Regions from separate parts of the Kitasatospora sp. NPDC087861 genome, predicted to be linked through region 3. Evidence: riboswitches for the same ligand, from Rfam matches in the RefSeq annotation. Region 3 holds a riboswitch; each other region holds the start of a gene.
What was found. Region 3 has a riboswitch for cobalamin ahead of ACIOJE_RS06135 (ribonucleoside-diphosphate reductase subunit alpha). Riboswitches for the same ligand answer to the same signal wherever they lie in the genome.

Region 1 (5,042 bases), on a different contig from region 3:
TCCTGGGCGGCTAGGGCCTACGCGCCGCCGGTGTGGACGCTGAACGCCGAACGGCGGGCCGCCCGCGCCACGCCCGGATCCGGGTGCACGCCCGAGACCGCCGTCAGCACCGAGGCCGCCCGCGGGTGCCCCGACTGCCGGGCCCGGGCGAACAGCCGCACCGGATCGCCGGCCGAGGCGCCCTCGACGTGGCCCACCAGCAGTTCGGTCTCCCCGTGGTCCAGCACCGCGGCCGCGGTGTCCACCCACAGCCAGGCCGCGTCCTCCGCGCCCAGCACATCCGCCGGGGAGACGCCCTCGTCCGAGCGCTCCGCCAGCCACAGCAGCGCGTACGGGCGCAGCACCGGCTCGTCCACCGCCGCCCGCACCGCCTGCTCCGCCGGGCCGCCGGCCACCCGCAGCGCCTCGAAGGCCAGTCCGCGCACCAGCGCGTCGTCCCCCTGGGCCGCGTCCAGCAGCTCCGCGACCGCCCGGTCCGCCGGGCGGGCCGCCACCCAGGCGCGGAACTCGGCCCGGGCCGGGCCCGGCGAGTAGTCCGCGCAGGCGTTCAGCAGCTCGAAGGCGCTCTGCTCGATGTGGCCGGCCGCGGTCTGCGCGACCGTGCAGATCTCCTCAAGCTTCGCGCGGACCGCCCAGTGGCCCAGCGGCGACAGCTCGGCGGCGTCGTTCCTGCGCACCACCGCGCCGACGGCCGCCAGGCCGTCCAGCATCCAGTCCAGGACGGCGGCCACGTCCGAGGGCGAGGGCGGGGTGTCGATCTGCGGCTCGCGGCAGGTCCCGCGGACCGCCGACACCGCCGAGGCGGCGTGCGGCACGGGCGACAGGCCCGAACCGTCGGCGCCGCCCACCCGGCGCTCGTCCAGGCCTCGGCGCAGCAGCTCCAGCAGTTCGTTGTCCGAGACCGGGCCGGCCACCAGGTGCAGGAAGGACAGCAGCTGCGGCGCCTGGTCCACCGCCTGCCCGGCCAGCACCGCGAACACGCCGCGCAGGGCGGCGGGCGGCACCGGGGCCAGCAGCGTCCAGGCGTCGAACAGCGCCGACCAGCCGCGGATCACGGCCTCGTCGTCGTGCTCCCAGGCGTGCAGGCGCCAACCCGGGCCGGCCCCCCCGTCCCGGGCCTCGACCAGGCCGACCAGCAGTGCCTGCCCCCACGCCTTGGCGGCGGCGGCGACCGTCATGGCCAGCGCCCGGCCCGCCGCACGGGCGTCCTCCGGCAGCAGCTCGCCCCGCTTGTCGACCTCCTCCAGTTCCCCGGCCCAGCGGGCGATCCGGACGGCGTCCACCAGCATCCGGCGGGCCAGCGGTGCCAGCTCGGCAGGCGCCGGGAAGCCGTCCGGCATGGGAACCCGCCCTCGACCGGGCGCCGGAGCGGGCCCTCGTCGGCGGGGTACCCCGGCCCCGCCCGGCCTGCCTGCGGCGGGTCGATGGGCTGTACCAGGGAGACGGGTCACCGTCGCACCGGTACCGATCGTCGGCGGGAGCGGGGCATCACGGTCGCGCGGATTCCGAGACGTCACGTCGAGCAGTCTTCCCCTTGTACCGGCCTTCTGTCACATCCGCTTGGCCGTACGGACGGGCTGCCGTCGACGGCACCTCCCCAAGATCGGGCAACAGAGGCAAACCGCCTGGCCGGAAACAGGTGGCGGGGTCATGTCAGGACGGCCGGACGCCCGGAACGCCGGTCGCGCTACCCGTTCACGCGGTCACGTTGCGTGCGCATCGGGTGGGTGGAGAGGCCGTACCCGGCATCCCGAAACGGGTGCCGACTCGCGGGGGGGCGGAATCAGAGCAAGGGGGTGAGCCAGCGGCGGAGGAGTTCGGTGTAGCGGGTGGGGGCGGAGTTCCACAGGGTGGCGTGGCCGGCACCGGGGAAGGGCTGGAGGCTGACCACGCCGGGGCGGGCGGCGGCGAGGCGCTCCGCGGCGCCGTAGGGGGCGAGCTCGTCGTCCGGGCTGTGCAGGAGGAGGGTGGGCACGCGCAGGTCGGCGCCTGCGGCGATGCGGGAGAAGTCGGCGAGGTCGACGCCGGTGCGGCCCTCGGCGGCGAGGACGCCGAGTGCGGCGGCGGCGCCGGTGTAGCCGGCCCGGGCGGCGCCGCGGCGGGCGGTGGCGGGCAGGTCGAGGACCGGCGAGTCCAGCACCAGGCCGCTGACGGCGTGGGCCCAGGCGGAGCGGGCGGCGGTCTGGAGGGCCATGGTCGCGCCGAGGGACCAGCCGTACAGGATGACCCGGCCGGCGCCGCTGTCGAGCGCGAGCCGGACCGCCGACTCGATGTCGCGCCACTCGGTCTCGCCGAAGTGGCCGAGCCCGTCCGGAGAGGCGGGGGCGCCCTGGTCGCCGCGGTAGGTGACGGCGAGGACGGGAAGCCCGAGACGGTCCAGGACGGGGAGGACCGGGAGGGTCTGCCGGCGGTCGGCACCGGGGCCGTGGATCAGGATCACCCAGACACCGCGCTTGCCGTCCAGGCGCCAGGCGGGGAGGGCGCCGAGTTCGCCGTCGGCGGCGGTGTCGGTGAACGGGAGGCCGAGCGCCTCGGTGGGGTCGCCGAGATGGACGCGGGGGGTGAAGCGGACCTCGGTGCCGGGGACGAGGGCGCCCCGGTCGGCGCGGACCAGGCGGCGGGTGACACCGTGCTCGTCGCCGTGCAGGACGTCCTCGACGACGGCGTGGCCGTGGTCGTCCCATTCGACGGCCCAGCGGCCGGGGCGCAGGCTCTCGGGACTGCGGGTGAAGGTGACCCGGCCGGCGGCGAGGCTCTGCACGCGGACCGGGCCGGACTCCTGGACGGCGCTCGCCGGGTGGACCATCCGTTCGGAGGCCCGGCGGCCTATCACCAGGACGGCGGCCCCGGCGCCGACGGCGGCGGCCGCCACGGCGGCCGCGGTTCCCCAACGCATATCGCTCCCCGCTCTGCTGGTCTCGGACCGGACGGTGTTCGTACACCAGTTCATCGAGGGGCCTCGCGGGCGGCCACCGGACTGGGCCGTCCGGGTTACAGCGGTGCGGGCGGGAACGGGACGGGGAAGCGGGTGCCGATCCGGCGGGGGGGCTGTCTGCGTCGCACGGGAACGAACGGTAGGGGCGGGGCGTGACGGACCCCAGCCGCCGAACGCACGAAGCGGCCCCGGAGGCCCCTTCGGGCCGCTGGACGATCGCCCAGGGGGTCATGCCCCTGCGGGCGGCCTGATCGGAGGTAGCGACGGGGCGCGCGTGTGACCAACCCCTCCGTGACCTCGGTTGACGCCCGGTTCGGCCGCGTGATGGGATCCTGGGGCCAAACGGAGGCATGCAGAGGAAGCCGGTGCGAGTCCGGCGCGGTCCCGCCACTGTCACCGGGGAGCACGCTCGGATTTTTGCCACGGCGGGCCGTCAGAAGCCGCTGGAAGGCCCGGGGGTGCGTTCGACCCGGAAGCCAGGAGACTCTCGCCCCCGCTACGTCGATCCAGGGCGCGGACCCTGAGTGAGGACACGCACGCGATGCAGGCTGCCCCGCCCCGCCGGACCCCACGCGGCCTTCCGCCGAACCTGTCGCGCCTGCCGATACTTTCGCACCCGTCGTGCGCCCGCTGACCCGCGCCGCCGCGTTCGCGCTGGGCGCCGTCGCGGGCTACGCCGCCGACACCCGCTTCGGCGATCCCCGGCGCGGCCACCCGGTGGCCGCCTTCGGCGCTGCGGCGACCCGGCTGGAGCGCCGGGTGTGGCGGGACGACCGGGTGACCGGCGCCGGGTACACGGCGCTGTGCGTGGGCGCGGTCACCGCCGGCGCGGTGGCCCTGGACCGTACGGTGGGCCGGCGTCCACTGGGCCGGGCCGCATTGACGGCCGCCGCGACCTGGACGGTGCTCGGCGGCACCTCGCTGACCAGGGAGGCGCGCACCATCGGCCGTTCGCTCGCCGCGGGCGACCTGGCGGCCGCGCGGGAGCGGCTGCCGCACCTGTGCGGGCGGGATCCGAGCGCGCTGGACGGGCCGCAGATCGCCCGGGCGGTGGTCGAGTCGGTGGCGGAGAACACGGCGGACGCCGTGGTGAACGCACTGGCCTGGGGCGCGCTGGCGGGCACGCCGGGGCTGCTGGCGTTCCGCGCAGTGAACACCCTGGACGCGATGGTGGGCCACCGCTCGCCCCGGTACGCCCGGTTCGGCTGGGCGTCGGCCCGGCTGGACGACCTGGCGGGCTGGCCGGGCGCCCGGCTGACGGCGCTGCTGACGGTGGCCGCCGCGCCGGAGCCGCGGACGGCCTGGCGGGTCTGGCGGCGGGACGGCTCGGCGCATCCGAGCCCGAACGCGGGCCAGGCGGAGGCGGCCTTCGCGGGAGCGGTGGGCGTCCGGCTGGGCGGGACCCTGCGGTACGGCGAGCGGGTGGAGCACCGGCCGGTGCTGGGCGCGGAGCTGCGGCCGGTGACGGTGGACGACATCGAGCGGGCCTGCGCGCTCTCCCGGCGGGTGGGCGTGCTGGCCCTGGGTACGACGGTCGCGGGGCATCTGGCGATCCGGTCGTTGGCGGCTTCGAGGCCACGGACGGCTTCGAGAAGGAGGGGGACGGCATGAGCAACGCGCTGCTGGTCGCCGGGACGACCTCGGACGCGGGCAAGAGCGTGGTGACCGCGGGCATCTGCCGCTGGTTGGCCCGTCAGGGGGTCTCGGTCGCGCCGTTCAAGGCGCAGAACATGTCGCTGAACTCCTTCGTCACCGCCGACGGCGCCGAGATCGGCCGGGCGCAGGCGATGCAGGCGCAGGCGGCCCGGGTGGAGCCGGAGGCGGCGATGAACCCGGTGCTGCTGAAGCCGGGCGCGGACGGCCGCAGCCAGGTGGTGCTGCTGGGTCGGCCGGTCGCCGAGGTGGGCGCGCTGGACTACCGCGAGCGCAAGCCCGTCCTGCTGGAGCGGGCGCTGGAGTGCCTGGCGGATCTGCGCAGCCGCTACGACGTGGTGGTGTGCGAGGGCGCCGGCTCACCCGCCGAGATCAACCTGCGGGACCGGGACATCGCCAACATGGGCCTGGCCACGGCCGCCGGGCTGCCGGTGGTGGTGGTCGGGGACATCGA
Region 2 (5,042 bases), on a different contig from region 3:
AACGCGGTCGGCAGCCAGCTGCTGGACCGCGACAACCTGCCGCTCGGTCGGGTGGTGGCCGAACTGCACGACCGCGAGGGCAGGGTGGCCGTGCTGCACGACGAGGAGAGCGACCTCGGCCCGACCTACGACCTGGTCTACGAGCGGTTGTCGCCGCAGGGCCGGGCGCTCTACCACCTCATCGGCGTGCACCCTGGCCCCTTCGTGTCCGCCGAACTGGCGCGCGCGGCGGGCGTCGAACAGGCCGGGGCGGCGCTGACCGAGCTGCGCGCCGTGCACCTGCTGGACGAGGTGGTGGACGACGGCCTCGACGATCGCTTCCGGGCCCATGACGTGGTGCGGCTGCACGCCTATGACCGCACCCGCGAGCTGCCCGGCCGGGTCGAGCTCCTCGCCCGCGTCGTGGCGTACTTCCGGGGCCGGGCGTCGCTGGCGGACCGTGCGATGGGGGCGAGGCTGCGGTTGCAGGACCCGAGCGGCGAGGGGCTGCCCGGATTCGCCTCGTACCCGGAGGCACTGGAGTGGCTGCAGGCCGAACGGGCCAACCTGCGCGCGGCGGTGGAGGCGGCGGCCAAGCAGAAGTGGCACGGCGAGGTGTGGCGGCTCTGTGAGTCGCTGTGGCCGCTGTACCACGGCCGCAAGCACTACCAGGACCTGATCGCCACGCACCGGCTCGGCGTGACGTCGGCCCAGTGGGACAACCGGCCGGACGCCGTGGTCCGGATGCGCAATCAACTGGCCCGCGCCCACTTCGAGCGCAAGGAGTACGCGCTCGCCGCCGAGCAGCTGGAGGTCGCCTCCGAACTGGTGCCGCTGGTGACCGACCAGCGCGTCGTGGGCGTGCTGTACGAGACGGACGGTCTGCTCTGCCTGGCCGACGGCCGGTCGGCCCGGGCGGCGGAGCGGTTCGCACTGGCCCGCGAGGCCAACCGGGGCGACCGGCACGGCGAGATCGTGCAGAGCTACAACCTGGCGCAGGCGCTGATCGCCGACGACCGCCCGGAGCAGGCGCTGGCCGTCCTGGACGAGGCCACGGCACGAGCCGAGGAGCCCGAGCGGGACACCGCCATGCTGGTGAAGCTGCCCTTGGTCCGTGCCCGGGCCTACCGGGCTCTGGGACGGCTTGACCTTGCCGTCGCCCAAGCCGAGGAGTGCGCCCGGCTGGCGTCCGGTCAGCGCGAGTACGCGAAGGCGGCGCAGGCGTACACCCTGCTGGTCGCCCTCGCCGAGGAGCTGGAGGACGCGGAGCTGGCGGAGCACACCCGCGAGCGGCTGCGACAGCTGCGGGGCTAGGGCCTGTCCTAGGGTCCGCCGGGCAGGCCCTGAGGCCCGGTGCTGAAGGAGACCCGGGTGTGGTGGTCGCCGGTGCGGATGGTGAGGCCGTGCCCGGGGAGGCGGGTCGGGTCGCCGCCGTCGGCGAGCCAGGACGCCACGGCGGAGCCGAGCAGCAGCGGGTCGAGGGTGGGGTCGGGGCGGTCCCAGTCCGGTTCGGCGCGGGCTTCGAGCAGCAGGCCGGTGTGCAGTCGGAGCAGGTGGCGGGCCGGGCCGAGGGCGGCCACCGCGACGGCGAGGCCGGGCAGTTCGGCGGCGGTGTCGGCGAGCCAGCGGGTGGCGGGGCGTTCGGCGTGGGTCTCGGTGCGGGCGAGCACTTCGGCGGTGTAGCGCAGGGCGTCGTCCGGGTGTTCGTCGGTGAGGGCGTGGAAGCCGCGCGGGGTGTGGTCGTCGGGATCGAAGGGGTAGCGTCGCAGGCTCACCTCCGTCCCCTCGCTCTTGCCCTCGACGTCGTAGGCGGTGGGCCGGTCGGTGGCCCCGGGGCGGGGGACGGGCTTGGGGTAGGGCGGCAGGACCGGTTCGTCCCGGGGTTCGTCCAGCCCGTCCAGGAAGGAGTAGAGCAGCGGGCGCAGCACTTGGGCGGACTCGCCGCGGTGGGCGAGCGAGCGGTCGGTGATCGGGCGCAGGCCGGTCGGGTCCTGGTGCAGGGCCTGTTCGAGCTGGGCGAGCAGATCCCCGTCGGGGTCGAGGGCGGGGGCGGTCTGGCCGAAGGCGTAGCTGGGGGAGCGCGGGTCGAGTTCGGCGGCGCCGGTGGCGACCAGCAGGGTGGGGCGTTCCAGGGCGGCGCCGTAGACGGACACCGAGCCGTGGTCGCCGATCAGGCAGTCGGCGGCGACGAGGGCGGCCTGCCAGCCCTGGTGGGGCGGGATGAGGCGCAGGCCCATCCGGCGTGCGTCGTCGAGCAGGGCCTCGGGGTCGTGCCGGTTCCAGATGTTGGGGTGCAGGACGACGGCCACCGTGTACTCGTCGGCGGGGAGTTGGCGGACCAGCCGCTGGGGCAGGTCGGGGTGGCGGCCGAATAACGAGTGCTCGCTCCAGGTGGAGTTGACGACGACGAGCCGCCGGCCGTCGACGGCGCCGAGGGCGGCGCGGTAGCCGTCGCGGGAGCGGCGGCTGCGGAGCATCCGGTCGAAGCAGGGGTCGCCGACGACCTGGGCGACATCGAGGGCCTCGGGGCAGGAGATCCGTAGCCGGTCCAGCTGTTCGGGGTGGGAGAGGCCGAGGACGTCGACGAACACCCGCCCGTGGTAGGTGAGTTCGTTGCGGGAGAGGCCTGCGGAGCTGACCGTGTCGCCGGTGGACTCGGTCACCAGGCGGTTGTAGCCGGCGCCGTGCGGGAGGACGACGAGCCGGGCGTCGAGGCGGTGCATGGAGGCGTGGACGGCGCAGGCGACGGCCAGGTCGAAGCGGCGCCGGACGGCGTCCTCCCAGTCCAGCACGGTGATGCCGGGCAGGTCGCGCAGGTAGTCGTCGAGGCCGTCGGCGAACGCGGAGCCGGGGTTGATGGTGAAGTACCGTTCGATGCCGTCCCGGCGGAGCAGGGTGAGGACGTCGAGGACCCGGGTGGCCGAGGTGAGGGTGCGGGCGACCGCCAGCACGTGGGCGGCGACCGGTCTGGTGTTCCAGCGGTCGGCGGGCCAGGCGTGTTGGTGGGGTGGCACGTCATGATCGTACTCATCAGGCCGTGTCGTGGCGCGCCGTTCGCGGGAGTCGGTCGGCCCGGGTGTCGGTCAGCCGGTCGCCGCGGTGGGCTCGTGGTGCTCGGCGGCGGCGCACTCGTCGAGGAGGGGGCGCAGGGTGTCGTCCACGAGCCGGTAGCGCACGACGCGGCCGTCCCTGTCGCCGGTGACGACGCCGGCCGTCCGGAGCAGCCGCAGGGCCTGGGAGACGGCGGGGTCGCGCATGCCGGTGGCGACGGCGAGGTCGGTCACGGCGAGCGGGCCGGCCCGGTGGAGGGCGAGCAGGAGGGCGAGCCGTCCGGGGTCGGCGAGCAGGGAGAACCGCTCGGCCCAGGAGCGGACGTGCGCGGTGTCGCCGATCGCGGCGATGGCCTCGCAGACCCGGTGTCCGTCGATGGTGCGGTGGCCCGCGCGGTCGGCCGGTACGAGATGCATGCGCTCATTGTCGCAGGCGGGGGCGTGTGATCCTGGACACCTGCGCAGGTGCGCAGCCTTGCAAGGGTGGGGCCTGGCCCCTACGGTGTTCCCCGCCGTGGTGCTCGGGAAGACCGGTGACGGATCCTCAGGGATCCCAGCCCGGAGCGGCCCTCGCCACTGTGATCGGGCCATCGCGATCGTCGTCGATGGAGAGTCGTCCGTACCCACGACGCCACTGGGAGCCTCGCGCGCCTGGGAAGGCGGGTACGGAATCCCCGTAAGCCAGGAGACCGGCCACGGCATCTCACGAACTGTTTCCACGAGGTGCTGGAGCGTGACCCGAAGATGACCGTGCCCGAAACCGCCGCCGCCGAGCCGACGGCGACACCGCCCGCGCTGCCCACGTTCCGTTGGAGGCGCGAGGACACCATCCGTACGGCCGGGCTGATGGGGGTGATCGTGGCCATGCACGTGGTGGCCTTCGGGACGCTCGTCTTCCTGGTGGCGCCGCACAGGTACGAGGTCGGTACCCAGGTCTTCGGGGTGGGCCTGGGGATCACCGCGTACACCCTCGGGATGCGGCACGCCTTCGACGCCGACCACATCGCGGTGATCGACAACACCACCCGCAAGCTGATGGCGGACGGCAAGCGGCCGGTCTCGGTCGGCTTCTGGTTCGCCCTCGGGCACTCCTCGATGGTGGTGCTCATGGCGGCCCTGGTGGCGGGCGGCGCCCAGCTGGCCAACACCCTGATGGACGACGAGTCGGCCACCCACAAGTGGCTCGGGGTGGTCGGGACGACGACCTCCGGCGTGTTCCTCTACCTGATCGGCGCGCTCAACCTGGCCGCGCTGCTCGGCATCCTCAAGGTGTTCCGGTCGATGCGGGCCGGGTCGTACGACGAGGCGCAGCTGGAGGAGCACCTCAACTCGCGGGGGTTCATGGCCCGGGTGCTGAACCGGGCGACCCGGTCGATCACCCGGCCCGGGCAGATGTTCCCGGTGGGCATGGTGCTGGGGCTCGGCTTCGACACCGCGACCGAGGTCACCCTGATGGTGATGGCCGGGTCGGGCGCGGCGGCCGGGCTGCCCTGGTATGCGATCGTCTGCCTGCCGCTGCTGTTCGCGGCCGGGATGAGCCTGTTCGACACGCTGGACGGGACGTTCATGAACTTCGCGTACCAGTGGGCCTTCGCCAACCCGGTCCGGAAGGTGTACTACAACCTGACGATCACCGGGCTGTCGATCGCGGTGGCGTTCGTCATCGGCACCATCGAACTGGTCGGCGTGCTGCACGAGAAGCTCGACCTGACCGACCCGGTCACCGGCTGGATCGCGGACATCTCGCTGGACAACGTCGGCTACGCGATCGCCGGGCTGTTCGTGGTGGTCTGGGCCGCGGCGATCGCGTACTGGAAGCTGGCCCGGGTGGAGAAGCGCTGGGTGGCGGCCGAGTAGGGGCCACCGGTGGTCCGACGGCGCCTCCCTCGCGGGTTCGGGGGAGGCGCCGTCGCGTTGCCGCGGGTCAGTGCCGGTCGCCGTAGCGCTGACGGAAGCGCTCGACCCGGCCGGCGGTGTCCAGGACGCGCGACTGACCGGTGTAGAAGGGGTGGC
Region 3 (5,042 bases):
CGCACGGTGGCGTCCAGCCGCTCCCAGTCCATGGCGCCGAGCAGGTCCTCAGCCGAGGCCCCCTCGGCCACGTGGGCGCCGAGGTTGACCGAGCCGAGGTTGCAGACGGCGGTCTCGGAGTCGTCCGTGACCTCCAGGATCTCGGTGCACAGGTTGGAGGAGTGCACCGTGCGGCCGGGCAGCGCGGTCTGGTTGGCGGCGCGGTTGGAGGCGTCCTTGAAGGTCATCCAGCCGTTGCCGGTCTGCGCCAGGGTGCGCATCATCCGGGCGTACAGGGTCTGCGCGGGGATGGTGCGCACGGCCTTGCCGGCCAGCTCGGCCTTGCGGTAGGCCTCGTCGAAGTCGGAGCCCCACAGGTCGACCAGCTCGGGCACGTCGGCGGGGGAGAACAGCGACCAGTCCGCGTTGGCGTTGACCCGGCGCATGAACTCGTCCGGGATCCAGTGCGCCAGGTTGAGGTTGTGGGTGCGCCGCGCCTCCTCGCCGGTGTTGTCGCGGAGCTCCAGGAACTCCTCGATGTCGGCGTGCCAGGTCTCCAGGTAGACGCAGGCCGCGCCCTTGCGGCGGCCGCCCTGGTTGACCGCGGCGACCGAGGAGTCGAGGGTGCGCAGGAACGGGACGATGCCGTTGGACTGGCCGTTGGTGCCGCGGATCAGGCTGCCGCGGGAGCGGATGCGCGAGTAGGACAGGCCGATGCCGCCGGCGTGCTTGGACAGCCGGGCGATCTGCGCGTAGCGGCTGTAGATCGAGTCCAGGTTGTCCAGCGGCGAGTCGAGCAGGTAGCAGCTCGACATCTGCGGGTGCCGGGTGCCGGAGTTGAACAGGGTCGGCGAGGAGGTCAGGTACTCCAGCCGGCTCATCAGGCCGTACAGCTCGGCGACCTCGCGCACCGACTGCTCGCTGTCGCCGACCGCCAGGCCGCAGGCGACGCGGAGCAGGAAGTGCTGCGGGGTCTCGATGACCTTGCGGGTGATCGGGTGGCGCAGCAGGTAGCGGGACTGCACGGTGCGCAGGCCGAAGTACTCGAAGCGGTCGTCGCCGCGCGGGTCGATCAGCGCGTCCAGGGCGGCGGCGTGCTTGGCGACGAAGGCGGCGGTGGTGTCGCCGATCAGGCCCTCGGCGTGGCCGACGGCGATCGAGGCGGCGAAGGAGACCGAGCCCTGGCTGTTCGCCTCGTCGACGATCTCCAGGGCGAGCAGCCGGGCGGCCAGCTTCGAGTACTGGGGGTCCTCGGCGATCATCGACGCGGCGGCGTCCACGGCCAGCCCGCGCAGCTCGGCGAAGTCCGAACCGGCGTGGCGGCCGCGCAGCGCGGCGGCGGCGACGTGGCCGGGGTCGGCCTGGGGGAGGTCGACGCTGCGGTCGGTGAGCAGCCGCAGCAGCGCGCCCCCGGGGTCGGAGACCGTCGGGTCGGTGAAGGCGGAGCCGGTTCCCTGGGCGGGCAGGGTGGCTGAGGCAGCGATGGTCAAGGCGCTCTCTCCTGGCGGCGATCGTGCGGCGGTGATCGGGGCACCGGACCGTTCGGGGCAGGGGAGCACGGCACGTACGCAGGATGCGTCGCGCGACAGTGGCGTCCCCGGCCCGCCCGCGAGGCCCGGAAGGTACTTCTCGTGCTGGTGCGGCCTCTGCGGGAGGGCCGGTGCGCACACCATCGGCAGGTATTCGGACTCGCGGGGCGGCTGCTGGAGCCGCCCGCACACCGCTGCGGGGCAGTCCCGGATTCGCACCGGGTTCCCCTGCGTCGACAGCAGGGACGAGCATACATCTAGTGGCGTGAGTCCGATGCAGCCCCACATGTAGTGTCGCGCGGCAGGGTCTATCGAGTCTGTGTGCGGTAATCTGCTCAGGCCGGAGGGTGCCACTCCTGGGCCGTACGGCCGTCGCACGGGCGCATCCGCACCTGCGTCGCGCCGCCCGTGGAGGCGCCCGGATTCTCGATGCAGCGCCCCGTGTCCTGGTTCGCGAGCTGCCCGGCGGGGGTGACCCGCCAGCGCTGGTCGGGGCGCGAGGTGCAGCCGGTGAGGACGGGGAAGCCGATGTCCGGGTCCTCGACGCAGCGCCCGGACTGGCCGATCGAGCCGTCGTCCCCCATCGTCCAGGTCTGCGCGGGCGAGCCGTCGCAGGTGCCGGCGCCCAGCAGGGCGGGATCGTCCGTCATCCGGCTGTCCAGGCAGCGGCCGGGCACGGCCGAGGTGATCGCCCCGCTGGGCTGTCCGGCGGCGGCCTGGAACGAGAAGGAGTCGCTGCTGAGCCCGGCGCCGCCGTCCCAGATCTCGAACCCGGCCTGGACGGCGCACAGGTACGAGCCGGCCGGGACGTAGCCGCGCTGGACGGCGTCGCGGGTGAAGGCCCGCAGGTCCAGGTCGGTGACGGAGGTGGCGCTGGTGGCCATCTCGTAGGTGATCAGGGTGTGGCTGCTCTTCTTCGGCGCCTGGTAGACGCGGTAGGAGGCGCCGCCGGCCCGCAGCTCGCCGGCCTGCTGCCCGAACGGCGTCTTGCCGTTCCCGCGCAGCCAGATCATCAGCTCGGCGCTCTCGGTGAAGGAGCAGCTGGTCCGGCTGGTGCTGTACCAGACGTCGTACGACGCGTTGTAGACGCCGTCGTCGACCTGGGTGGTGCGCCAGCTGCTGGTCGCGTACCGCAGGTTGTTGACGGCGATGGGCAGCGGGCCGGTGCCGGGCTGGAGCTGGGTGCTGATGTGCGGGTAGGCGCCGGGGCCCCGGTCCGGGTCGGTCAGGCTGGTGGGGCTGATCCCGCTGCGGGTCACCCGGAAGCCGGGTCCGCCGTCGGTGCTGCTGATGCAGAGGCCGCCGGTGGCGTTCCACTCGTTCGGGTTGATCAGGTAGCGGCCGGAGTCGACGGCCTGGGACGGGTAGCGGTTGTCCCCCGTGGAGCAGATCTCGCCGGCGGTGGCGGCCGGCAGCGGGGTGACCGCGGGGGCGGCCCTGGTGGGCTCCTGGCGGTCCTGCGGGAGCAGCACCGCGCACAGGGCCAGCACGATCGCGATGGACGGCGCGAGCCACCACCACGGTCGCAGACGGGGGCGCCCGGTTCCGGGCACGACGGGGTGGGCCATGGGGTCCTCGCCTCCCTGCGGCGGTGTGGCCGGCCGGTGCTGGGGCCGGGTCGGTGGCGCGTTCACCCTGCGGGCGTGGAACCCGACCGGGGCCGGGTGGCACCGGAGGTCGGCTTCTTGGCGGGGGGCTTCGTGGTGGTGGCCGACGGGGACGTCGAGGGGGTGGGGGAGGCCGGCGGGTCGGGGACCGGCGGGGGGACGGTCAGGGCCGGCTCGGAGCGGACGGTCCACGGCGTGCTGTAGCGGGGCGCGGCGACCCCGGCGGCGTACGCCTCGGCGGCCGCACCGGACGCGGCCACCCGCCAGTCCACCTCCTTCCGCGCCTCGTACCAGATCACGCCGATGATGTCGGGGTGCTGCGGGAGCTGGGAGAACATCTCGGTGATCCACTGGGCCTTGAGCCCCGAGGTGTCGGTGGCCCCGGTCTCGGTGATCACCACGGGCTTCTGGGTGAACTCCCGGACCTGCTTGATGGTCGGCTGGAAGATCTGGTCGAACGACTTGTACTTCTCGACGCCGGTGGTGCCGTAGTAGCCGGACAGCCCGATCCAGTCGGCGTAGTCGTCGCCGGGGTAGAGCGAGTTCAGGCTGGTGGCGTTCTCGTAGTCGACGTTGGGACTCCACACCCAGGTGACCCGGGTGGCGCCCGCCTGCTTGAAGATGTCGTGGACGTGCCGCCAGGCCTGGACGTACTGGCCCTTCCTGTTGCCGTTCGCCTGCTCGGCCCAGGGGTACCAGTAGCCGTTCATCTCGTGGGCGAAGCGCAGGGCGACGGGGTAGCCGAGGCCTTTGATGCCCTCCGCCCAGGTCCTGATGTAGTCGTCGAACTTGCCGTCGATGATGTTGGACAGGGCGTACTCGGGCTGGTCGCCGCGGAGCTTGTCGTCCTTCGATTCCTTGTGGTAGTCCCAGGGTTCCCAGGCGACCATCGGCATGATGCCGCGTTCGGCGACGGTGTCGAAGACCCGGCGGTCGAACTTCCGGTCCCACCAGCCCACCGAGAACTCCAGCACGTTCGGCTGGTGTTTGACGGCGGCGGTGAACTCGTCGAGCGGGCCGAGGTCGTACGGGCCGGTCTTGGTCATGATGCCGGTGAACGCGCCGCCGGCCGGCGGGAACGGCGGCGGCGGGGGCGGCGCGGCGGTCGTCGGTGCGGCGGTCGTCGGTGCGGGGGCCGCCGGTGTGCCGGGGGTGGTGGGGTCGGCGCTCGGCGGCGCGGCCAGGGCGCTGGCCAGCCAGCTCGGCAGCGCGGTCGGGGCGGCGCCGGCGAAGGCGTACGGCTCCCGGTCGGCGTGGGAGAGCCGGGGCGCCAGGACGAAGGTGTACCCGACCATCAGGGCCAGGGCGACCAGGGCGGCGATCCGGGGCACGGTGATCCGCAGCATCAGCGGCCTCCCTGCTTCGACCGGCCGCCGGCCCGGGCGGGCTCCAGCAGTTCCTCGAACTCGTCCGCGGCGGTGGGTTCGTCGCTGCGGACGGTCGTCCCGTCGTGCGGCGGTTCGCTCCGCTGGGCCGGCAGGTGTCCGGCCGCGGGGGCGTGGGCGGCCCCGACGGGCGCCGACGTCGCCGCGGCGCGCCGGGCGCGGGCCTCGCGGCGTCCGCTGACGAAGGAGATCACCGGCGGCGCGACGCCGGTGAACAGGCTGACTCCGGCCCAGAACCGCAGGATCCAGAGGTCGTGGTGGAGCGTGAAGCTCGCGCCGAGCAGTCCGCCCGCGACGGCCGCCCACACCAGGTGCAGCCGGAACGTCGACAGCGACTCGGCGCTGCGCAGGTCGCCCTTGGCGGTGACGGCGTACGCGAGCGGACGGCGCAGCAGCGCGGCGACGGCGGCGGCGACGTAGACCGGGCCGGCGAACAGGGCCAGTCCCATGCCCGCCATGCCGATCTCGCGTCGCTCGTGCGCGGCCAGGTTGAACCGGCGCAGCCAGAGCCACAGCACGAACCAGCTACCCATGCTGGCGCC

Region 1: linked by a shared signal. The riboswitch ahead of ACIOJE_RS23620 (cobalamin biosynthesis protein) and the one ahead of ACIOJE_RS06135 (ribonucleoside-diphosphate reductase subunit alpha) in region 3 are both predicted to bind cobalamin.
Region 2: linked by a shared signal. The riboswitch ahead of ACIOJE_RS15760 (HoxN/HupN/NixA family nickel/cobalt transporter) and the one ahead of ACIOJE_RS06135 (ribonucleoside-diphosphate reductase subunit alpha) in region 3 are both predicted to bind cobalamin.

What each region holds. Positions count from the first base shown of each region.
Region 1 is NZ_JBIUUS010000017.1:54,955-59,996, forward strand. It holds gene ACIOJE_RS23610 (hypothetical protein) at 18-1,340, opposite strand; gene ACIOJE_RS23615 (alpha/beta hydrolase family protein) at 1,784-2,896, opposite strand; cobalamin riboswitch at 3,290-3,422, shown strand; gene ACIOJE_RS23620 (cobalamin biosynthesis protein) at 3,557-4,546, shown strand; gene ACIOJE_RS23625 (cobyric acid synthase) at 4,543-5,042, shown strand, end outside.
Region 2 is NZ_JBIUUS010000009.1:183,856-188,897, forward strand. It holds gene ACIOJE_RS15745 (AAA family ATPase) at 1-1,293, shown strand, start outside; gene ACIOJE_RS15750 (hypothetical protein) at 1,302-2,993, opposite strand; gene ACIOJE_RS15755 (metalloregulator ArsR/SmtB family transcription factor) at 3,063-3,446, opposite strand; cobalamin riboswitch at 3,528-3,742, shown strand; gene ACIOJE_RS15760 (HoxN/HupN/NixA family nickel/cobalt transporter) at 3,774-4,886, shown strand; gene ACIOJE_RS15765 (type B 50S ribosomal protein L31) at 4,954-5,042, opposite strand, start outside.
Region 3 is NZ_JBIUUS010000003.1:244,517-249,558, reverse strand. It holds gene ACIOJE_RS06135 (ribonucleoside-diphosphate reductase subunit alpha) at 1-1,445, opposite strand, end outside; cobalamin riboswitch at 1,636-1,778, opposite strand; gene ACIOJE_RS06130 (GH12 family glycosyl hydrolase domain-containing protein) at 1,844-3,076, opposite strand; gene ACIOJE_RS06125 (glycoside hydrolase family 26 protein) at 3,139-4,461, opposite strand; gene ACIOJE_RS06120 (glycosyltransferase family 2 protein) at 4,461-5,042, opposite strand, start outside.